Regions from separate parts of the Brevundimonas sp. FV1ye4L genome, predicted to be linked through region 2. Evidence: riboswitches for the same ligand, from Rfam matches in the RefSeq annotation. Region 2 holds a riboswitch; the other holds the start of a gene.
The links. A riboswitch is a leader RNA that binds a small molecule or an ion and turns the genes downstream of it on or off. The one in region 2 is predicted to bind glycine.
Positions count from the first base shown of each region.

Region 1: linked by a shared signal. The riboswitch ahead of ACW17X_RS00175 (TonB-dependent receptor domain-containing protein) and the one ahead of gcvT (glycine cleavage system aminomethyltransferase GcvT) in region 2 are both predicted to bind glycine.

Region 1 covers NZ_CM178734.1:39,063-50,375, forward strand. Annotated here, with positions in the region: gene ACW17X_RS00160 (sensor histidine kinase) at 1-32, opposite strand, end outside; gene ACW17X_RS00165 (response regulator transcription factor) at 29-691, opposite strand; gene ACW17X_RS00170 (ABC transporter substrate-binding protein) at 780-1,838, shown strand; glycine riboswitch at 2,047-2,134, shown strand; gene ACW17X_RS00175 (TonB-dependent receptor domain-containing protein) at 2,309-4,996, shown strand; gene ACW17X_RS00180 (S9 family peptidase) at 5,091-7,031, shown strand; gene ACW17X_RS00185 (amidohydrolase family protein) at 7,062-8,057, shown strand; gene ACW17X_RS00190 (cupin domain-containing protein) at 8,139-8,465, opposite strand; gene ACW17X_RS00195 (alpha/beta hydrolase) at 8,462-9,556, opposite strand; gene ACW17X_RS00200 (MFS transporter) at 9,578-10,768, opposite strand; gene ACW17X_RS00205 (LysR family transcriptional regulator) at 10,881-11,313, shown strand, end outside.
Region 2 covers NZ_CM178734.1:226,843-238,155, forward strand. Annotated here, with positions in the region: gene ACW17X_RS01050 (tRNA1(Val) (adenine(37)-N6)-methyltransferase) at 267-1,022, opposite strand; gene ACW17X_RS01055 (polyprenyl synthetase family protein) at 1,221-2,162, shown strand; gene ACW17X_RS01060 (squalene/phytoene synthase family protein) at 2,152-2,817, shown strand; gene gcvPB (aminomethyl-transferring glycine dehydrogenase subunit GcvPB) at 2,930-4,498, opposite strand; gene gcvPA (aminomethyl-transferring glycine dehydrogenase subunit GcvPA) at 4,511-5,857, opposite strand; gene gcvH (glycine cleavage system protein GcvH) at 5,924-6,289, opposite strand; gene gcvT (glycine cleavage system aminomethyltransferase GcvT) at 6,300-7,415, opposite strand; glycine riboswitch at 7,471-7,550, opposite strand; glycine riboswitch at 7,555-7,651, opposite strand; gene ACW17X_RS01085 (autotransporter domain-containing protein) at 8,039-9,844, shown strand; gene ACW17X_RS01090 (GGDEF domain-containing protein) at 9,867-10,430, opposite strand; gene purE (5-(carboxyamino)imidazole ribonucleotide mutase) at 10,612-11,103, shown strand; gene ACW17X_RS01100 (5-(carboxyamino)imidazole ribonucleotide synthase) at 11,104-11,313, shown strand, end outside.

The sequences.
Region 1 (11,313 bases), 190 kb from region 2:
CTGTGGGAACGAGCAGGCGGCGCGCGGCTCATGGGTCGAGACGATATCCGCGGCCACGGATGTTGGTCACGGCGGGGCCGTCAGGCTGAAGCTTGCGCCGCAACCGGCCGACATGGATTTCCAGCGCATTGAGCGAGGGCGCCTCGTCCTGCGGAAAGACCTCGGCGGCCAGCAGGTCGCGGTCCACCACCTGTCCTGGCCGGGACGCGAGAACACGCAGCGCCGCCCATTCGCGGGGACGCAGGGCGAGGTCGCGCTCGTTGACGTGGGCGCGGCCGGTGCGCCAGTCGCAGAAAAGGGTTCCGATCACCACGGCGCCGGCCGCCTGCCCCTGGCGTCGACGCACGATGGCGCGCAGACGGGCGACCAACTCGGACGGGGCGAACGGCTTGATCAGATAGTCGTCGGCCCCAAGGTCCAGGCCCGCAACCCGGTCGCCGAGGCCATCGCGCGCGGTCAGCATCAGCACCGGCGTTGATGATCCCCGAAGCCTCAGGGTCCTCAACACTTCGAAGCCGTCGATGTCGGGAAGGCCGATGTCCAGGATGGCGGCGTCGAAAACCTCAGCGCTCTCGAGCTGCAGGGCCTGTTCGCCGCTTTCGACGCACCTTGCGTCGAAACCCGCATCGTGAAGACTGGCTTCGAGCGAATGCCGCAACGCCTTGTCATCTTCGACGACGAGTATTCTCATGGCGACGAGAGGGGGCGACGGATCATGCGTGACACATAACCAGAAAGCCGGAGCGGTGAAAACGGATCGACGACATCTGCTTCTCGGCTTGGCCGGGTTAAGCGCCGCCGCCTGTTCGCCGGAACCGGAAGGCGCGGGGACGGCGCCGCGGGTGCGCTGGCTGGCGCGGCGAGAAGAGGCGCTGCACATCCTGACCAACACAAGCCTGATGGGCCCTGTGTTGGAGGCCTTTCGTCGTCGCTGGCCCGAGATCCGGGTGCGTCTTGAGGACATAAACTCCACTCGGATCGCCGAGGAGGTGCGGCGGCTTGCGGACAGCGGGTTGGATGGCCCGGATCTGGTCTGGAGCACGGCGATGGACGTGCAGGTCAAGCTGATCAACGACGGCTATGCCCAAGCCTATAGATCGCCGCACCGCGCGGCCATGCCCGACGGGTCGGTATGGCGTGATCAAGGCTATGGATTGACGGCGGAGCCGATCGTGTTCGCCTATAATCGAAACCGGCTCGCGCCCGATCTGGCGCCCCGCAGTCATGCGGATCTGCTCCGGCTGCTGAAAAGCCGGCCAGAGGTGTTTGACGGTCGTGTGACCCTCTATGACGCCGAACGGAGCGGCGTCGCTCTCATGCAGTTGTCGGCGGACGTGCAGATCTATCCTGACGCCTGGCCGTTGATGGAGGCGCTGGGCGCCCAACGTCCGCGGCTGGACACTTCGGGGCAGAGAATGATGGGCCAGATCGCCGATGGGCGGATGGCGTTCGCCTATAATATGAACCAGTCCTACGGTGCGTCCTGGGCGGCGCGCGCGCCAGAGATCGGACTGATCACGCCGGACGATTATCACCTGTCGGTTTCGCGCGTGGCCTTCATCCCGCGCAACGCCGCCCATCCGAATGCGGCGAGGCTGTTTCTGGATTTCCTTCTGTCCAGAGAAGGGCAGCGGGTGATCGGCGCCCTGGGGGTTCGACCAGTCCGCGACGATGTGTATGCGCCCATGCGTCCCGCCGCGCCGGGTGTTCGACCTGTCCGGGTGGGGCCGGCCCTGCTGGCCAATCTGGATCAAGCGCGCCGCGCGACCTTGCTTACCCGATGGGGCGAAGCGATGCGGGACGGCGTCAGGGCGCCTTCAGATCCGGCCGCGCCGTGATCGTTCCTGTGGATAACTCCAAAAGATCCGAATCCCGACTTCCTGTCACGACGCCGTCATGGCGGCCGGCGCCGCGAAGCGGGCGGCGGATCTGGCCAATGGGATCTACGCGTGCATAGCAACGATAGGCGAATATTGCGCCTATTTGGGCAATAAAATTGCACAACCAGCGTATTTGACACAAACGAGAGGGTCGATCTTACTCGGCTTCAGCAAGGCGGGAGAGATCGGCTCCAGCCGACGCCGAAGGCGCAACCGCCCCGGAAACGCTCAGGCAAACGGACCGTCTTGCTGAAGGAACGCTGGAGAGAAGGCCGGATCCGGGGGATGCGGCCTCGCCGAAGGAGAAAGGGTCGGCGACGGCCCGAAACTCTCAGGCCCAATGACAGCGGGGGCGAACGGACGCCGGAGAGCGTCAGTCGCATTGGGCATCCCTGGGGAGGGGCGTCGTCGCCATGAGGAATCTCGCTTTGTCTCGTCTTAACCGTCACCTGACCCATTATTGCAGCGCTATTGCGCTATTGGCCTGCGCCACTTCGGTTCACGCCCAGGAAGCAGAAGGCTCTGCGGACGCCGACTCTTCCGTTGGTGAAATCGTCGTCACGGCCTCGCGCATCGACCGCGCCGGCTTCGAGGCGCCGACGCCGACCATCCACCTGTCCGCCGAGGATCTGTCGGTCGGGGCCCGTCCCAATATCGCCGCCGCGCTCAACGACATGCCGCAGTTTCGCGCCACCACCTCGGCCCAGACGACCGGCACCAACACCGGCGCCGGCAACGCACCGGTCGATCTTCGCGGTCTGGGCATCAACCGGACCCTGGTCCTGATCGATGGGCGCCGCGTCTCCAGCGAGAACGACCTGAACGCCGTGCCGTCGGTCTTGGTCAAGAGCGTCGACGTGGTCACCGGCGGCGCCTCCGCAGCCTGGGGATCGGGGGCCGTGGCCGGCGTCGTCAACATCGGCATCGACCGGTATTTCACCGGCGGCAAGCTGGGGGCCGAATACGGCATCTCCTCGTATGACGACGCCGAACAGGAACGGTTCGAAGGCGCCTGGGGCACGGACTTCGCCGACGGTCGCGGTCACTTCGTCATCGGCGGCGAGTATCTCGACAACGAAGGCGTCATCCCGAAGACCTCGCGCCCGAACATCGGCCGGTGGGCCACGGTCAACGGTGCGATTACGCCCGACGTCGGCTTCGCCAACGCCGCCTATGGCGGCCTGATCATGTCAGGCGTCAACGCCGGCAAGGTGTTCAACTCCGACGGCACGCTGCGCGCCTTCGGCTACGGCACGGTCAGCGGTACGAACTCGATCGGCGGCGAAGGTCCGTCGAACGACGACCTCAGCCCCCTGGTCACGCCGCAGCGCCGCTACACCGGTTTGGCCAGCGCGGTCTATGAGATCAGCGACAAGCTGCGGGTCACGGCCGATGTCCGTCACTCGCGGATGTGGAACAACTACGTCTGGTTCGGTGACCATGACCGCGGCGACCTGACGATCAGCATCGACAACGCCTTCCTGTCCGACGTGATCAAGCAGCAGATGGCGGACGCCGGTCAGACCTCCTTCACCTTCGGACGTTTCAACTCTGACCTGTCCTATTCGACCATCGATTTCGAGCGCGTCACCACCCAGGCCACTCTCGCCGTGGACGGCGAGTTCGGCGACAGCTGGCGCTGGGGTGTCTATTACAGCCACGGCGAGTTCGAGAACAACATCGACACGCCCGGCTTCCTGCTGAAGACCGAGTTCGCCAATGCGGTCGATTCCGTAATCGATCCCGGCACGGGGCAGGCGGTCTGCCGCGTAACTCTCACAAACGCCAACTCGGGCTGCGTCCCGATCAATCTGTTCGGCCTGGGTTCGCCGACGCAGGAAGCCATCGACTATGTCACCGGCACCCCGCAACAGCGCACCACGACCAAGCTGGACGTGGCGGGGGTCAGCCTGCGCGGCGAGCCTTTCAGCCTGCCGGCCGGCGACGTATCGATCGCCGTCGGTCTGGAAGCCCGCAAGGAGCAGACCGATCAGCGCGTCGGCGAATTGGACGCCGCCAAGGCCTTCAAGACCTTCAGCTTCTCGGCCATGTCCGGCGAGTTCAGCGTCAAGGAGGCCTTCGCCGAAGTCCTGGTCCCGATCGTCAAGGATCTGCCGATCCTAAACGATCTGCAGTTCAACGCAGCGGCCCGCATCTCGGACTACGACACCACGGGCTCGATCTGGTCCTGGAAAGTCGGCGCCACCAACGAGTTCTTCCCCGGGTTCCGCGGCCGCGTGACCCAGTCGCGTGACATCCGCTCGGCCAATCTATCGGAGCTGTTCACCACCACCACGACCGGCTGGAACAACATCAACGATCCGGCCAAGAACGGGGCCTTGGTCTACACGCTGAACAACGGCGGCGGTAATCCGAACCTGCGTCCCGAGACGGCGGACACCCTGACCCTCGGCGTCACCTATGCGCCGCCGTCCATCCCCGGTCTCAACCTGTCGCTCGACTATTACGACATCAAGATCGACGACGTGATCACGACCATTGCAGCCCAGGATCTGGTCAACCGCTGCTACAACGGCAACCTCGATCTCTGCACCAAGGTCGAGCGGGATGCGGCCGGCAACCTGACCCGCACTCTGTCCACCTATGTGAACCTGGCCGAGTATCACACGGACGGAATCGACGCCGAGGCGTCCTATGCGTCGGACGCCGATCTCTGGGTTCCGGGCGCGACGGGCCGGGTGACCATGCGTCTGGTCGGCACCTGGGTGAACAGCCTGACCACCGACGACGGCGTGACCGAGATCGAATATGTCGAATCCCAGGGCTATTCCTTCGGTCTGGGCGTGCCCAAGCTGCGCGTCAACGCCAGCCTAGGCTGGAAGGGCGAGGTGTTCGGCGCGAACCTGCGGGCCCGCTATATCTCGGCGGGCGATTACAACAGCACCGTCGCCATCTCGAACAACCACATCGACGCCTACACCTATGTCGATCTGGGGCTGACGGCCGACCTGGCACACTACGGTGCGAACGGGGTCGAGCTGTACGCCAACGCGACCAATCTGTTCGACAAGGACCCGCCCGTCGGGTCGCTCTATTCGCCGTACTACGACGTCATCGGTCGGTACGTCACGGTTGGCGCGCGGTACCGCTTCTAGTTCTGGTCCGCGCTCCGGATCGCCGGCCCCGCTCCTCCAAGGGGGCCGGCGATCTCCCCCATTTGCTTCTCCCAATTACTGCACGGTCTGTTCCATGATTACCCGTCTGCCGATGGCCCTATTGTTCGCCCTGGGCGTCGCCCCTGCGGCCCTGGCTGAAGCGCCCAAGCCGGCCGCCATCGTGGCGGACGGCCTGCCGGCGGTGCCTGACGATCTGGTCGCGGCGACCCAGCCCTATCTCCAGGCGCGCCGGGCCGCCTTCCTGGGCTGGAACGTCGCTGATCGTTCGATGCTGATCAAGACCCGGTTCGGCGCGACGGACCAGCTTCATGTCGTCGCCGGTCCGGACGGCGCACGCACGCAGATCAGTTTCGAGGCGGAGCCGATCCTGGCCGGCGCCCTGTCGCCGTCCGGCCAGACCCTGCTGGTCCAGAAGGACAATGGCGGGGACGAATTCTATCAGCTCTACACCCTGTCCGGCGGCCGGTTGACCCGCATCACCGACGGCAAGAGCCGCAACTGGTTCGGCGCCTGGAGCCCGGACGGGAAACGGGTCGGCTATGCCTCGTCGCGCCGCAACGGCGCCGACATGGACCTCTATGTCGTCGATCCTGAAAATCCCTCGACAGACCGTCTGGTGGCCCAGGTTTCCGGCGGCGGCTGGAACATCGCCGACTTCTCCAAGAACGGGACGAAGGCCCTCGTCCTGAACCGGATGTCGATCAACAACGCCGTGGTCTATGAGCTGGATCTGGCGTCCGGCCGCATGACCCCTCTGACCGATCCGGCAGAGCAGGTCTCCTATGTCGATCCCAAGTATGCGGCCGACGGCACGGTCTGGGCGACGTCGAACAAGGCGTCAGACTTCCTGCGTCTGGGGCGGATCGGGCAGGGCGGCTTCGTTCCCGTCAGTCCCGAGACCCGGTGGGACGTCAGCGACTATGCCCTGGCGCCCGACGGGAGCTTCGTCGCCTATGCGGTGAACGAGGCGGGCGTCTCGCGGCTCAAGGTCATGGATGTCGCCACGGGCGCCGTGCGTGTCGTCACCGGCCTGCCCCAGGGCGTCATCCCCTACAGCATCGGTCCGGCCATCGACATCGCCCCCTGGGGCGCAATCGGCCTGAGCCTGTCGTCCGCACGTGTGTCCGGCGACGCATTCTCGATCGATCCGACGACCCTGGCCGTCACCCAATGGACCCACAGCGAGACCGGCGGCCTGGACCCCGCCGTCAACATCGAGCCCCAGCTGGTCGAGGTGAAGAGCTTCGACGGCGAGACCGTGTCCGGCTTCCTCTATCGGCCCGACGCGACCAAATTTCCCGGCAAGCGCCCCCTGATCGTCGACATCCACGGCGGGCCGGAAGGCCAGACCCGCCCCGACTTTCTGGGGTCTCAGAACTATCTGCTGAACGAGCTGGGCGTCGCCCTCTTCTTCCCGAACGTGAGGGGGTCGTCGGGTTACGGCACGCGGTTCGTCAATCTGGACAACGGCCCGTTCCAACGCGAGAATTCGGTCAAGGACATCGGCGCCTTCCTCGACGCGCTGGAGGTCGATCCGACCCTGGACGCCGCGCGCTTCGCCGTCACCGGCGTCTCGTACGGCGGCTATATGTGCTACGCTACGGCGGTGCACTACAGCGACCGGCTGAAGGGGGCGAACTGCTACGTCGCCATCTCCAACTTCGTCACCTTCCTGGAAAACACCCAGTCCTATCGTCGCGATCTGCGGCGCGTGGAATACGGCGACGAGCGTGATCCGGCCCATCGCGCTCAGCTTCAGGCGATCTCACCCCTGACCAGCGTGAACAAGATCACTATTCCGCTGCTGGTCGCCACAGGCGGCAATGACCCCCGTGTGCCGGCGTCCGAAGCGGACCAGATCGTCAGCGCGGTTCGCAGCAACGGCGGCACCGCCTGGCACCTGTTGGCGCAGAACGAGGGCCACGGTTTCCACAAGAAGGAGAACGAGGACTACTATTTCTGGACCAGCCTGTTGTTCTGGAAACAGACGTTGTTGGGCGACGCCGCGCGCTGAGCCTGACCGGCGTCTTTCAGAAATCCATCCATGACTTTCAAACGCATCGTCGTGGCGAGCGCGGTTTTGGCCACGCTCCTTGCCGCGCCCGCGATGGCGCAGACCCGCATCCCGGTTCAGACCGACCATCACGTCCACGTCCATTCGCCGGCTATTCTCGAGATTTTGCCGGCCTATTGCGGCAGTCCGGGACGGCTCGGCGCCTGCGACCCGGCCTTCGTCGAACCGCGGACGGCTGATGCTCTGCTGGCGGATATGGACGAAGCGGGGGTGCAGACGGCCTGGATGATGTCCACGGCCTATCTGGCTGAAAGCCCGATGATGGTTCCCCCCCTGGCCGACGCCGCAACGCGGGTTCACGACGCCAACGCCTTCACCGTGGCCACGGCGGCGGCGCATCCAAGGCGACTGGTCGCCTTCGTGTCGGTCAACCCGGTGGCGCCCGATGCTCTGGCTGAGATCGAAGCGTGGAGGGACGAGCCTTTCGCCGACGGATTGAAGTTGCACCTGACCAACTCGGGTGTCGATCTGCGCAATCCCGCCCACGTCCGTCGCCTAGCGGACGTCTTCGACGCCGCATCCGACGCCCGACTGACCATCATGATCCACATGCGCACCCGCACAGAGGACTACGGTGCGCGAGACGTCCATATCTTTGTCGAAGAGATACTGCCCCACGCCCGCAACATCCCCGTCGTTATCGCGCATTCCGGCGGCTGGGGCGGGCTGGACGCGAACACCTGGGACGCATTGGAGGGTTTTCGGCAAATTCTGGCGGAACGGCCTGACACGGCGCAGAATCTCTTTTTTGACCTAGCTCAGGTCTTCGATGCTGAGACAACGCCGGAAAGCCGGGCGCGACTGGTCGAGGCCATGAGGGGAATCGGCGTTGAGCGTTTTGTGCCGGGTTCGGACTGGCCGTTCTCTGGGCCTTTGGACGAATATCTGAACGACGCCATGGGGTTGTTGCCGCTCTCGTCCCAAGAAGCGGCGGCTCTGAGGCAACGACACGTTGCCGTGAGGTGACGATATCGGTCATCGGGAGGCCGTTTAAAGCTGCATCGCCGGGTGATCTGGCGATCACCCGACAAAAAGCTTTTGAGAGACTTAGGGCTCCTGCGCGGTCGGGCGGAACAATATTTCGTTGATCCCGACGCCCTCGGTGACGATCAGGGTCTGGCCTAGCGGATGGACGTGCCAGGCGGTGCGGGCTCCGGGCTCGAAGTGGACGATGGCGCCGCTGACGCGCGACGGGGCCTCGCGCTGGAACAGGCTGGTGATGGTGACGCGTCCCGAGAACCATTCAGCCGGACCCTCGACGGTGGTCTGGTCGGCCTTGCGGGTGATATCCATGAAGGGGGCGTTTCCTGGCGTCTGCGGGGCGGCTTCGCCGCCGAACAGGGCTGCCGTGGTTGAGAGAACCGAAGTCATCATGAGAGATGCTCTTGGAAGAATTGGGTCAGCCGATCGAACGGGATCAGATCGACGCGATCATAGAGATCGACGTGGCTTGCGCCCGGAATGATCAGCAGTTCCTTGGGTTCGGCCGCCGCCGCAAAGGCCGTTTCGCTGAAATAGCGCGAGTGGGCGTTCTCTCCGTGAATCAGCAGAATGGGCCTGGGGGATATCTCCGCGATGTAGGTCATGAGCGGGAAGTTCATGAACGAGAGCAGGGTGGTGGCGGTCCAGGCGTTGCCGGAGTTCACCGCACGCGCATGGTAGCCGCGCGGCGTCATGTAGAAGTCGTGGTAGTCGACCATGAACTGGGGTTCGCCGCCCCTCAGCACATTACCCTTGGGACCATAGGTCGGGACGCCGTTGCGGGCGTCGACCCAGCGCTGACGGCTCACTTGTTCAAGCGTTTGCGTCCGCTGCGCAGGGGTGACGCTGTCGTTGTAGCCTCGCGACATGACGCGGCTCATGTCGTACATGGTGCTGGTCGCGACGGCCTTGACCCGCTTGTCGACCGCGACGGCGTTCAGCGCCATGCCGCCCCATCCGCAGATCCCGATGACGCCAATCCGCTCTTGATCGACCGAGGGGTGCAGACCGAGGAAGTCGACCGCCGCCATGAAGTCTTCGGTATTGATGTCGGGCGAGGCGAGGTTGCGGGGCTGTCCGCCGCTCTCGCCGGTGAAGGACGGATCGAAGGCCAGGGCGACGAAACCGCGCGCCGCCATCGTCTGGGCATAGAGACCCGACGACTGTTCCTTGACCGCACCGAATGGACCACCGACGGCGATGGCGGCCAGGCGTTCGCCGTCCCGGCCCTTGGGTCGATAGAGGTCGCCGCTCAGGGTGACGCCGAAGCGATTGGTGAAGACGACCTTCTGATGATCGACGGTCTCGTCACGGGGAAACACCTTGTCCCAGTCATTGGTCATGGTCTGCGCCTTTGCATCGGAGGTGGGGAGGAGCGACGCGGCGGCCAGGGCGGTCATGCCGGCGCCGGTCAGTTTGATCAGGCCTCTAGGGTCCATCGCGGGGGATGTTCGGGTCTGAAGGTTGGGGGAGGTCGAGGTCATGTCGGGGCTCCGGGTGTGTGTTCAGCGGGGTTTCAGCAGGGCGCGGCCGTCGCGGACGATCAGGACAGCCATGGCGGCGAGGGCGACGCTGGCGATCAGGACGGCGCGGATCGAGAGGTGGTCCAGCAGGAGGCCGCCAATGACGGCGCCGAGCAAAATCGAGGTCTGGACGGCGGCGACCATCAGGCCTCCGGCGGCCTCAGGCGCGTCGTCGGCGTTCTGCGACATCCAGGTCATCCAAATCACGGACATGGCGGTGTTCATCGCGCCCCAGACGACCAGGAGGAGACCCGCCGCAGTGGGCCAGGCGCCGACGAGCAGTAGGCCGGCGGTGGCCGCGCCCATGACTAGGGCCGGCAGGCGCAGAAGCCTGGAGACATCACCCTTGATGAAACGGCCAGAGGCCCAGGTGCCGACGAAGCCGGCGCAGCCGAGTGCGAGCAGCAGGATCGACAGGCCGGTGACATCCACGCCCGTGACCCGTTCGAGGAAGGGCCGCAGATAGGTGAAGAGGGTGAAGGCCGATCCCCACGACAGCATCGAAGCGATCAGGCCGACCAGGAAATACCGGCGGCGCAGCAGGTCGATCATGCCGCCGATCCCCCGCTGTCCACGGGCCGGCAGCGACGGCAAGGCGACGAGGTGCCAGACCAGATTGGCGGCCACGAGCGGCGTCAGCGCCCAGAAGACCTCGCGCCAGCCGAACAGGCCGCCGAGATAGCTGCCGATCGGCGCAGCGAAGGCGGCGGCGATCGCCTGTCCGCCATACATCAGAGCCAGGGCGCGCGGCACATCCGCCGCCGGGACCAGCCGCATGATGACGGATGTCGCCAGCGCCCAGAAGCCGCCGATGCACAGGCCCAGCAAGGCGCGCCCCGCCATCAGGACCTCGAAGTTCGGCGCTGCAGCGACCAACAACAGCGACACGCCCATCAGGCTTGTCAGGCCGACTAGAACCCATTTTCGGTTAAGCTGGCCCGCGACCGTGCTTACCCCCAGGCTTGCGACGACGGCGAACAAGCCGCTGATTGAGACGGCCTGGCCGGTGTGTCCAACCGATGCGCCCAGACCTTCGGCCATGGGTGTCAGCAGGCTGACCGGCATGAACTCGGACGCGATCAGCAACGCCACGCACAGCGCCATCGACATCATCGCACCCCAAGCGGCGGTCGGTGTCGTGGCTTCCGATGTCGGTGCGGTGGCCGCGGGCATGGTCGTCTCCCTCGTTCGTCGAGGGACAAACTAGGCGCCGGCGATCAAAACGATTAGTCAGGCAGATCGGCATGAACTAATCGATATAGGCGATTAATCGAGGAAGCCGTCCATGGCCGGACCGGACCTGAACCAGTTGACCTGGTTCCAGATCGTCGCGGAGGAGCGCAGCTTCACCAAGGCTGCCGCCCGGATCGGCGTGGCGCAGTCCACCCTCAGCCATGCCATTCGGCAGCTTGAGACGCGCCTCGGCATCCGGTTGCTGACCCGCACGACCCGCAGCGTCGCGCCCACGGCGGCGGGCGAGCGGCTGCTTCAGACGATCATGCCGCGCCTGGCCGAGATCGAACAGGAGATCGAAAGCCTGACCAGCGTGCGGGACAGGCCGGCGGGCTCCATCCGTTTGACCCTGTCCGATCATGCGCTGGACAGCGTTGTGTGGCCTAAGTTGAAGCCGGTGCTGGCCGCCTATCCCGAGATCCAGGTTGAGCTGATCCTCGACAGCACCTTCCGCAATATCGTCGAGGAGCGGTTCGACGCCGGCG
Region 2 (11,313 bases):
CGGCGGACCCCTCATCCGGCCCTTCGGGCCACCTTCTCCCGCAAGGGGAGAAGGAAAGTCGGTGGGCGCCATCGCGCACAATGACGCTGGTCTCACTCTTGCGTTTTCAACCGCTTGCCCGTTTCTCGCGCCGTCTTTCCCACCGGGGTTCGCCGCGCCTGTAAAATGCGTCCCATGACCCACGGCGGCGCCATCTCAATGCATAGTCTGTCGCCTTGGCGGTTTGGCGGTTTGTCACCCTGTTTTTACGACAGGGCGCCAAACCCTCACCAACCCAGCGCCGCCTCGCCCCTCAGAATCGCCTCGGCCTCGGGCGTGTGTTTGGCCCCCGAGCGGTCGTGCAGGACCAGGGGCGGCAGCAGGCGCAGGGGCGCCTTGCCGGTCTTGATCGCCTGGACCAGCACCCGCTTGGCAGGCTGGTCGACAAACGGTTGCACCGGGCGGATGGCGAAAGAGCCCGCCTTTTCCCCCAGCAGGGCCAGCAGGTCCGCCAGACGGTCGGCCCGGTGGATGATCACGATCCGGCCCCCCTCGCGCACCGCTTTCAGCAGCAGGCCGGTCCAGGCCGCCAGGCCGTCGTCGGCCATCCAGGCGCCCTGTTTGCCCGGCGCCGGCGCGCGCAGGGCGCCGGGGTCGTCGAAGAAGGGCGGGTTCGACACGGCCCAGTCGAAGGGCGTCAGGTCCAGGGCGCGAAACCCCGCCGCCACATCGCCGTCGATGATGGTGGTGCGATCCCCAAACCCGTTCAGCGCCGCATTCTCGCGCGCCAGATCTGCGGCGAGCGAATCGCGCTCCAGGCCCGTCAGCGACGTCCCGTCATGACGGGCGGCGATCTGCATCAGCACGGCGCCGGCGCCGCAGCCCGCCTCGAACAGCCGCTCGCCCGACCTGGGCGCGACAGCGGCGGCCAGCAGGGCCGCATCCATGCCGGCGCGATAGCCGCGCGCGGGTTGCCGCAGGTGCACGCGGCCGTTCAGCAGGGCGTTCTCCACGACATCCGGCGCGGCGGGGACGGTGTCCAAACCTCAATCTCCTTGACCCTCCGGGGGTCGATCACCATTGTGCGCGCCATCGCGATCCGGCAAGCGGACGCGGTCGGAATTAGCTGCGCGGCGGACGTCGCGCGACCTGTGAAAGAGTATCTCTTGGACGTTGTCCCCGCCGCCTTTCCCCGTCCGAAGGGGGATGTGAACGCCCTCGTCCGGCTGGCCGGAACCGACATGGCCGAGGTGGATTCCCTGATCATCGACCGGATGCAATCCGACGTGCCGATCATCCCCAAACTGGCCGAACACCTGGTCTCGGCCGGGGGCAAGCGGTTGCGGCCCCTGCTGACGGTCGCCGCTGCAAGGGCGTCGGGCGCTGAGGGGGACATCCTGTCGCCGAAGAAGCTGGCCGCCGCGGTCGAGTTCATCCACACCGCCACCCTGCTGCACGACGATATCGTCGACGCCTCCGAACTGCGGCGCGGCAAGGTCGCGGCCCACCTGATCTGGGGCGCCCCCACCAGTGTTCTGGTGGGCGACTTCCTGTTCGCCCGTGCTTTCGAGCTAATGGTCGAGACCGATTCGATGCGGGCCCTGGGCATTCTGGCCCAGGCGTCGCGGGTGATCTCGGAAGGCGAGGTGCTGCAGCTGACGCGCGCCCACGACCTGAACCTGGATCAGGCCACCTATCTGCAGATCATCTCGGCCAAGACCGCCGAACTGTTCGCCGCCGCCGCCGAGGCGGGAGCCGTGGGCGCCGGCGCCGATGCGGCTGCGACCGCCGCCCTGCGCGACTACGGCATGGCCCTGGGCATCGCCTTCCAGCTGGCCGACGACGCCCTGGATTACGGCGCGACGGCCGAGGCCCTGGGTAAGAACGCCGGCGACGATTTCAACGAGGGCAAGGCCACCCTGCCGCTGCTGTTGGCGGTCGCCCGCACCCGGGGTCGCGAGGACGATTTCTGGGAGCGGACCGTGACCAAGGGCGAACGCACGCCTGAGGATTTCGCCCGCGCCCGCGAACTGGTCGTCGGTTCCGGCGCCATAGGCGCGACCCTGGATCTGGCCGGCGACTATGCCGATCAGGCCAAGGCCGCCCTGTCGGTCCTGCCCGCCACGGACTGGCGCGCGGCCCTGGAAGACCTGGCCGATTTCGCCGTTTCGCGTGCCGCCTGAACCTGTGCATGAACCCGATCCGGCGGCGGTGGCGGGAACCCTGGACGCCCAGGTCCGCGCCGCCGACCTGGACCGCTGGCTCTCTAGCCGCCTGGTCGCCGACGAGCGCGCCCGCGCCGACCTGATCACGCTGTACGCCTTCGAGGCCGAGCTGATGGCCATACCCACGCGGGTGACCCAGCCCCTGCTGGCCGAGATGCGCTACACCTGGTGGGCGGAACAGCTGGACGGGGTCTTCGCCGGGATCGCGCGCAAGGGCCATCCGGTGCTTGAGGCCCTGACCGACCTGGTCGCCCGCTACGCCCTGGACCGCGCCCCCCTCGACGCCCTGATCGAGGCTCACATCGGCCGCGTCCACGGCGAGCCCCACGACCTGGACGCCTTCTACCTGGGGCCGATGCAGACGGCGGTCGATGTGCTGGCCGGACCGGGCCACGCCGACAAGGTGGTCGAGGCGGGGCGGGTGCGGGGGCTTGGACAGGTGGGGCGCGCGGACGAGGCGAGGGCGGGGCGCAAGGCGGCGAACGCGGCGTTGAAGGGCTTGCCCCCAGCGGCGTTTCCGGCTGTGGCCTCGGCGACCTTGATACGTGCGGATGAGCCCGAACCGGTCAAACGCCTCCGCCTCATCTGGGCGACCCTCCGCGGGCGGATTTAGGTCGCCGCCTACGCGCAACACCCCGGATCCATACCCTCGGCCTGGAAGCGGGATACCGCCGCCGGCTTCGGGATTATGGACCTTAGGATGATGGGACTTGTATTCGCCAGCCTTAAGCGGCCTGGTTCGACCCTTCCGGCGCGGACCAGCGCAGGACCGGCGAGCGGGCGGCGCGGGTCTCGTCCAGGCGCTTCAGCGGGGCGTGGAAGGGCGCGCCCTTGAAGCGATCCACGTCGCCGGCTTTCGCGGCCTCGGCCAGCAGGCGCATCGCGTGGATGAAGCGATCCAGCTCGGCCTTGGACTCGGTCTCGGTCGGCTCAATCAGCATGGCCCCGTGGACGACCAGGGGGAAATACATGGTCATCGGGTGGAAGCCCTCGTCGATCATCGCCTTGGCGAAGTCCAGCGTGGTGATGTCCGTGCCCTTCAGCCATTCGTCGTCGAACAAGGCCTCGTGCATGCAGGGGCCGTCGGGGAAGGCCGCCGACATCAGGTCCGACAGTCGGGCCTTGATGTAGTTGGCGTTCAGCACGGCATCCTCGGCCACCTGACGCAGGCCGTCGGCGCCGTGGCTCATCATGTAGGACAGGGCGCGCACATACATGCCCATCTGGCCCTGGAAGGCGCACAGGCGACCAAAGGCCTGAACCGCCTCGTCCTCCTCGCGCTCGATCAGGCGATAACCGTCCTCGTCGTGCACGACCCAGGGCGCCGGGGCGAAGGGCGCCAGGGCCTCCGACAGCACCACCGGACCCGCGCCCGGCCCGCCGCCGCCGTGCGGCGTCGAGAAGGTCTTGTGGAGGTTGATGTGCATCGCATCCACGCCCAGGTCGCCCGGACGAACCCGGCCGACGATGGCGTTGAAGTTGGCCCCGTCGCAGTAGAAGTAGGCGCCCGCTTCGTGCGTCAGCCGGCTGATCTCCAGGATGTCGCGCTCGAACAGGCCGCAGGTATTGGGGTTGGTCACCATGATGGCGGCCACGTCGTCGCCCAGCTTCGACGCCAGGTCGGCCACGTCCACGCGGCCGTCCTCGGTCTGGGCGACCTCGACGACGGTGTAGCCGACGAAGGCGGCGGTGGCCGGGTTGGTGCCGTGGGCGCTGGTGGGCACCAGAACCTTGCGGCGCTTCTCATGCTGGCCCGAGGCCTCGTGCGCTGCGCGGATGGCCATCAGGCCGCACAGCTCGCCGTGCGCGCCCGCCTTGGGCGAAAGGGCGACGGCGGGCATGCCGGTTAGGGTCTTCAGCCAGTGGGCCAGCGTATCCATCAACTCCAGCGCGCCCTGCACCGTCGAGATCGGCTGCAGCGGGTGGATGTCCGAGAAGCCGGGCAGGCGCGCCATCTTCTCGTTCAGACGCGGGTTGTGCTTCATCGTGCACGAGCCCAGCGGATAGATGGCCAGGTCGATGGCGTGGTTCTTCTGGGACAGGCGCACATAGTGGCGCATGGCCTCGGGCTCGGACAGGCCGGGCAGGCCGATCGGATCCTTGCGGACCAGGTCGCCCAGGTCCGAGCCATCGGTCTTGGGCTCAGCCAGATCGACGCCGGTCTTGCCCCAGCCGTCGCCCTCGAAGATCAGGGCTTCGTTCTGCAACAGGCCGCGGCCGCCGGTCAGGGTGGCGGGCTTTGAAGCGACTTCGTTCGGGGCGGTCGGGCGGCCGACAGTGTTCATGGTGCTCATGGTCGTTATCCCTTACGCGCCGAGGACTTTGGAGAGCGACTTGGCGAGGATCTGGATGTCGACATCCAGGGTGGTCTCGGTCGCGGCGACCAGCAGGACGTCGTCCATGCCGGCGTCGGGGGCCAGGCGGCTGTAGGGCACGCCGGCCAGCACATGATGATCGGCTAGGGTAGAGACGACCTCGGCCGCGTTCCTGGGCAGGCGCACCGCGAACTCGTTGAAGAAGCGGTCCGTCAGAATCTCGACGCCGGGAATCGCCGCCAAGGCGTCGCGCGTGGCGACGGCCTTCTCATGGTTCAGCAGGGCCAGTTTACGCAGGCCCGTCTCGCCCAGCAGGCTCATGTGGATGGTGAAGGCCAGGGTGCAGAGGCCGGAATTGGTGCAGATGTTCGACGTCGCCTTGTCGCGGCGGATATGCTGTTCCCGCGTCGACAGGGTCAGGACGAAGCCGCGCTCGCCGTCGGCGTCCACCGTCTCGCCGGTCAGGCGGCCGGGCATCTGGCGGATCAGCTTCTCGCGGGTGGCGAACAGGCCGACATAAGGACCGCCGAAGTTCAGGGCGTTGCCGATCGACTGGCCCTCGGCCGCGACGATGTCGGCGCCCATCTCGCCGGGCGACTTCAGCAGGCCCATGGACACCGCCTCCGTGACCACGACGATCAGCAGGGCGCCGGCGGCGTGGGCGGCCTCGGCGATCTTCGTGACATCAGTTGCGGTGCCGAAGACGTTCGGGGTCTGGACGACGACGCAGGCGGTGTCGGGACCGATCTGGTCGATCACGGCGGCCTCGGCGTCCAAGGCGGGAGCCAGAACTTCCGTCTCAACGCCGACGGCGTGGACCACGGTCTCGGTCGCCTTGACGTAGTGGGGGTGCACCCCGCCCGAGATCACCGCCTTGTTGCGACGGGTCACGCGGGTCGCCATCAGCACGCCCTCGGCCATGGCGGTCGAGCCGTCATAGAGGGAGGCGTTGGCCACCGGCATGCCGGTCAGGTTCGCGACCTGGGTCTGGAATTCGTACAGATACTGCAGGGTCCCCTGGGCGATTTCCGGCTGATAGGGGGTGTAGCTGGTCAGGAACTCGGACCGCTGGATCACGTGATCCACCGTCGCCGGGACATGGTGCTTGTAGGCCCCTGCGCCGCAGAAGAAGGGCACGGCGCCGGCCGTGGCGTTCTTGGCCGCCATGGCGGACAGGGCGCGTTCGACCTCCATCTCGCCGGCCACGCGGGGCAGGTCCACCGGCCCGTCCAGCCGCGCCGCCTCGGGCACGTCCACGAACAGGTCGTCGATCGATTTCGCGCCGATGGCGGCGAGCATCGCCGTGCGGTCGTAGGGCGTCAGGGGGAGATAACGCATGGTCTTGTCCTGGGCCATGAAAGGCCGAAGACCCGCTGACTCTTAATCAGCGGGTCCGATGGGGGCTTAGAGGGTGGCGAGGAAGGCGTCGTAGGCGGCCTGGTCCATCAGGGCGTCCAGCTCCGAGGCGTCCGACACCTTGATCTTGGCGAACCAGCCGTCGGCCTGCGGGGCGGAGTTGACCGTTTCCGGCGCGGTCGACAGGGCGTCGTTGGCCTCGACCACTTCGCCCGAGACGGGGGCGTAGACGTCCGAGGCGGCCTTGACGCTCTCGACCACGGCGAAGCTGGCGCCCTTGGCGACGGTCTTGCCGACCTCAGGCACTTCCACGAACACCACGTCGCCCAGAGCGTCGGCGGCGTGCTTCGAGATGCCCACGGTGGCGATGTCGCCGTCCAGGCTGACCCACTCGTGATCCTTGGTGAACTTCATGATCTGATCCTCAGACGGTCTTCGGTTTGCGGTAATAGCGCTGCGCCACGAAGGGCATGGCGACGACTTCGGCGGCGGCGGACTTGCCGCGCACGATGACCTTCAGGTCCGTGCCCAGGGCCGCAAAGGCCGGCGGCACGAAGCCCATGGCGATGTTCTTGCCCAGGGTGGGGGAGGGGCCGCCCGAGGTGACCTTGCCGACGACATTGCCCTCTGCGTCGGCGATCTCGGCGCCTTCGCGGGCCGGGGCGCCTTCCTTGACGATCAGGCCCACGCGGACGCGTGCGGCCCCATCGGCCAGTTCCTTCAGGATGCGGTCGGCGCCGTTGAAGTCCGCGCGCTCCTTGCGCGACTTGGACAGGGCGAAGGTCAGCGCCCCTTCGACCGGCGAGGTCGTCGGGTCGATGTCATGGCCGTGCAGCGGCAGGCCGGCTTCGAGCCGCAGGCTGTCGCGGGCGCCCAGGCCGATCGGCTTGACGCGGGCGTCTTCCAGGATGGTGTTCCAGACGCGCTCGGCCTGGTCCGCCGGGACCGAGATCTCATAGCCGTCCTCGCCGGTATAGCCCGAACGCGAGACATAGCAGTCGACGCCGAACAGCATCAGCCGGGCGCATTCCATGAAGCCCATTTCCGCCAGGATCGGTTCGTGGGCGGCCATGACCTCGGCGGCCTCCGGCCCCTGGATGGCGATCAAGGCGCGGTCCAGCACCGTTAGCTTGGCGTCGCCTTCGAGGTTCGCCTCCCAGAAGGCGAAATCCTCGTCCTTGTTGCCGGCGTTGACGACGACGAACAGGCCGTCGTGGTCGGGGCGGCCGGCCATCAGGTCGTCGATGATCCCGCCGTCCTTGTTCAGCAGCAGCGAATACTTCTGCTTGCCGGCCTTCAGGATTTCATAGTCGCCGGGCACGAACCGCTCGAACTGGGCGGTGGCGTCGGCGCCGGTGATCTTGCACTGGCCCATGTGAGACACGTCGAACAGGCCGGCGTGTTCGCGGGTCCAGCGGTGCTCGGCCAGGACGCCCTCATACTGAACCGGCATGTCATAGCCGCCGAAGCCCACCATACGGGCCCCCAGGGCGCGGTGCGCGGCGTTCAGGGGCGTGGTCTTCAGGGTTTGGTCGGTCATGGTTCAGACTTTCACGGTCGCGTGTTTTGGCGGAGCTCCGCCGTCGTCGCGCCCCCGCTGTCCTGAAGCCTGAGAGATTCCGGCGGTCAGACCGCCTTGCTCCGTCGGCGCGCCCCTAAGAGCGGCTTTCCAGCGTCCGTATGCTGTCGCGGTCCGTTTGCCTGAGCGTTTCCGGGGCGGTTGCGCCTTCGGCGTCGGCACGCTGAAAGCGCGCCGAACTCTCCCGCGAGAGCGCCCGACCTAAGGCATCGACTCAGGCTCAAAGTCAAGCGCCGTCGGCCCGATCTGGCGCGCATCTACGAGCCGCATGGCCATTCCGAGGACAAGCTGTACCCGGTCGTAGTCTATTTTCACCGTTCAACGCACGAGTTCTTCGGCATGGCCATGGTCATGCCCGACGCTATGGCGGCCCAAACCTTCGCCGCCCACGAACTGAAGCGCGCATTCGATACGGCGATCCTGCCGATTTGACCTTGCTCAAAGCCTAGAAAGACAGGGGTGAGATGTCCCGTACCCGGTACGATTTTAGGGCATGCTTCCCTAGCGGCATCTTGCGCTCGCCGCAGAGTGGCGCATCCTCCCGTGTAACGGTCGCGATACACGACGATCGTGGGAGGAAATAAATGTCACGCTATCTCACCGGCGGCGCCGTCGCCGCCTTGGTCGTCGCCGCCTGCGCCTTTGCGGGCTCGGCCTCGGCCCAGACCTACAACCGACTGGTCGTGTTCGGCGACAGCCTGAGCGACAACGGCAATCTGTATCTCGCGTCCGGCGGCACGCAGCCGCCCAGCCCGCCCTATTTCCAGGGGCGTTTCTCGACGGGTCCGGTGTTTACGGAACTGCTGGGCTTCAACGCGGTCAATTTCACCGGATCCGTCAGCGGCAGCATCAACTACGCCTTCGGGGGCGCCCGCACCGACGCCTCGGTTGGCCCGCCGCCGGGCATGCTGACCCAGTTGGCCGCCTACACCAGCAGGGGCGGGACCTTCGGATCCAATGATCTGGTCAGCGTCCTGGGCGGCGCCAATGACATCTTCCAGGGCCTGCCTGCCGCCGGCGCCTCCGCCAGTCCGGTGGCGGCCATCACTCCTGTGGCGACGACGGCTGCCGCCAACATCAACAGCCTGGTCAACAGCGTCGCCGGGGCGGGAGCGGGGACCGTACTGGTGACCAACCTGCCCAAACTCAGCCTGACTCCGCAGTTCCGCGGCACGGCGGCGGCGCCCCTGGCCGATTATGCGGTGACGACTTTCAACTCGAGCCTGCTGACGGGTTTGAACACGACGGCGGCCGCGCGGCCCGGCAGCAACATCATCCTGATGGACCTGTTCAAGATCGGCGACACCGTGGCCGCCAATCCCGGTCAGTTCGGCATCACCAATGTCACCCAGGCCTGTTTCAACGGGGTGACGGTCTGTTCGAACCCTAACAGCTACTTCTACCTCGACGGGGTGCATCCGACCGCAGCTGGGCACCAGATCATCGCTCGTCTGGCGACCGACTACCTCTATTACGGCGATATTGGTTCTCAGGCGGCCTTGCAGGGCGAAACCGCCTTCCGGCACCGCGAGGACGCCCTGGATGCGGCGAGCGAAGCCCTGTCCGGGCGTGAAGCCTGGGAGGCCGGCGTGGCGGTCACCGCCTCGGCCATGGTCGACAGCGTGGATACGGACGCCCGGGGCGCGGTCACTGAATCGTCCAGCGACGGCTGGGGCGGTCGTATCGCGCTGGAGGCTGGACCGTCGGCGAATTGGCGCTTCGGCATGGCCGGCACGGCGCGCAAGACCGATGTCGAGAGCCAGGCTCTGACGTTCAACGTCGAGAGCTTCGGCCTGGATCTGTATGGCGGCTGGCGCTCAGGCGACCTGTTCGTCAATGCGGCGGTCGGGGTGGCGCGCGACAATATCGACGACATCGAGCGCACCACCAGCCTGGCGCCCATCGTCCACACGGCCGAGACCCGCGCCTTCAGCACGGGCGCTCGACTGCAGGGCGGGATGTGGTTCGACATGGGGGGCGTGGCCCTGTCGCCGCGCGCCGCCGTGACCTGGGCGACCAGCGACGTCGACGGCTATTGGGAGCAGGGCGTCGCCGCCCAGTACCAATATGAGGACCGCGAGATGAAGGCGATCAGCGGCGAGATCGCGCTGCGGGCCGAGGCGGAAATGGGCGGGTTCGGCCTGTTCGCCGAGGGCGGCTATCGCGACGCCCTGGACGACAGTTCGGACCCGGTGCGCGTCGGGATCTACAACAACCCGGCGCAGGTGCTGGAGCGGGAGGTCGAGGATCCCTTCGGCGGCCAGTTCCTGGCCTCGGCCGGGGTCGAAGGCTCGGTGGGACCGGTCAAGGTGACGGTCGCCTATCGTGGCCGGTACGGCGAACACGCCGACAGCCATATGGGCGGCATTCAGTTGCGGCTGCCGTTGTAAGACAAAGGGCGGGGAAGGGGCCTCAGCGCCCCTTCTTGCGCACCCACATGGCGGCGTCGGCCTCGGTCAGCCAGACCTCGGGGTCCGAATGGCCGTCCCAGGCGCGGACGCCGAACGAGCCGCCCAGCGGGGTCTGCTCGCCGTTCCAGACGAAGCCTTCCGTCTTCAAAGCTTCGGCCAGCTGGCGCGCCTTGGCCCGGCCTTCCTCGACGCCGGCGTTCAGCATCAGCAAGGCGAACTCGTCGCCGCCCAGTCGCCCCACGGCGTCTGATTCGCGCAGGTGGCCCAGCATCATCCGCGCTACGGCCACCAGGGCGGCGTCGCCAGCGGCATGGCCCAGCCGGTCGTTGACGCCCTTGAACCCGTCCATGTCGAGGTACAGTAGCACCGCAGGCACATCGTGCCGCTGGCAGTAGGCCATGGTGCGCTGGAGGGCGGCGATGAAGCCGCGGCGATTGAGGGCCGGGGTCAGGACGTCGTGATCCGCCGCCGCCTCGGCCGCAGCGGCGCGCTGCTTCCAGGCGTCCAGCTCGGCGCGCAGGCGCTCGATCTCGGCGGTCAGGTCGTGTTCGGCCACGTCGGTCACGGCGCAGGCAGGCTCCGGCGGCGCGACTCAGTCGGACGCGCGATAGGCAGATGGTAGAGGCTGAACGGCCGAGATTGAAGGCGGGGCCGTACCGAAACCCATCTCAACCTCAGCCTGTTTCGGTTGCGGGCGTCCGCCGCGTGCTGTAACGGGCGGCCTTTCCGCGAGGGGCCTTGAAGATATGGCGACTTCCGCAACGCCGGTGGCGATCATCATGGGCAGTCGTTCGGACTGGCCGACGATGAAGCTGGCCGCCGACAAACTGGATCAATTGGGCGTCGCCTGGACGGCCAAGGTCGTCAGCGCGCACCGCACCCCCCAGCGGCTGGTCGAGTTCTCGACCGGCGCCAAGGCGGCGGGTTTCAAGGTCATCATCGCTGGGGCCGGGGGCGCCGCCCACCTGCCGGGCATGGCCGCCTCGATGACCGAACTGCCGGTGCTGGGCGTGCCGGTTCAGTCCAAGGCCCTGAAGGGCATGGATAGCCTGTTGTCCATCGTGCAGATGCCGGCCGGGGTTCCGGTCGCCACCCTGGCGATCGGCGAGGCGGGCGCCGCCAACGCCGGCATTCTGGCCGCCCAGATCCTGGCCCTGTCGGACGAGGCCCTGGCCGCACGTCTGGCCGCCTTCCGCGCCGCCCAGACGGATTCCGTCGCCGAAACCGTCGAGGACTGAGTGCCCACGCTTCCGCTTCCCCCCGGTTCGACCCTCGGCATTCTCGGCGGAGGCCAACTGGGCCGGATGCTGAGCCAGGCCGCGTCGCGCCTGGGCTTCGACGTGGTGATTCTGGATCCGGAGCCGGACAGCCCGGCGGGCCGGGTCTCGACCGCCCAGATCGTCGCCGCCTATGACGATCCCGAGGCCCTGACGGCTCTGGGTCGGGCG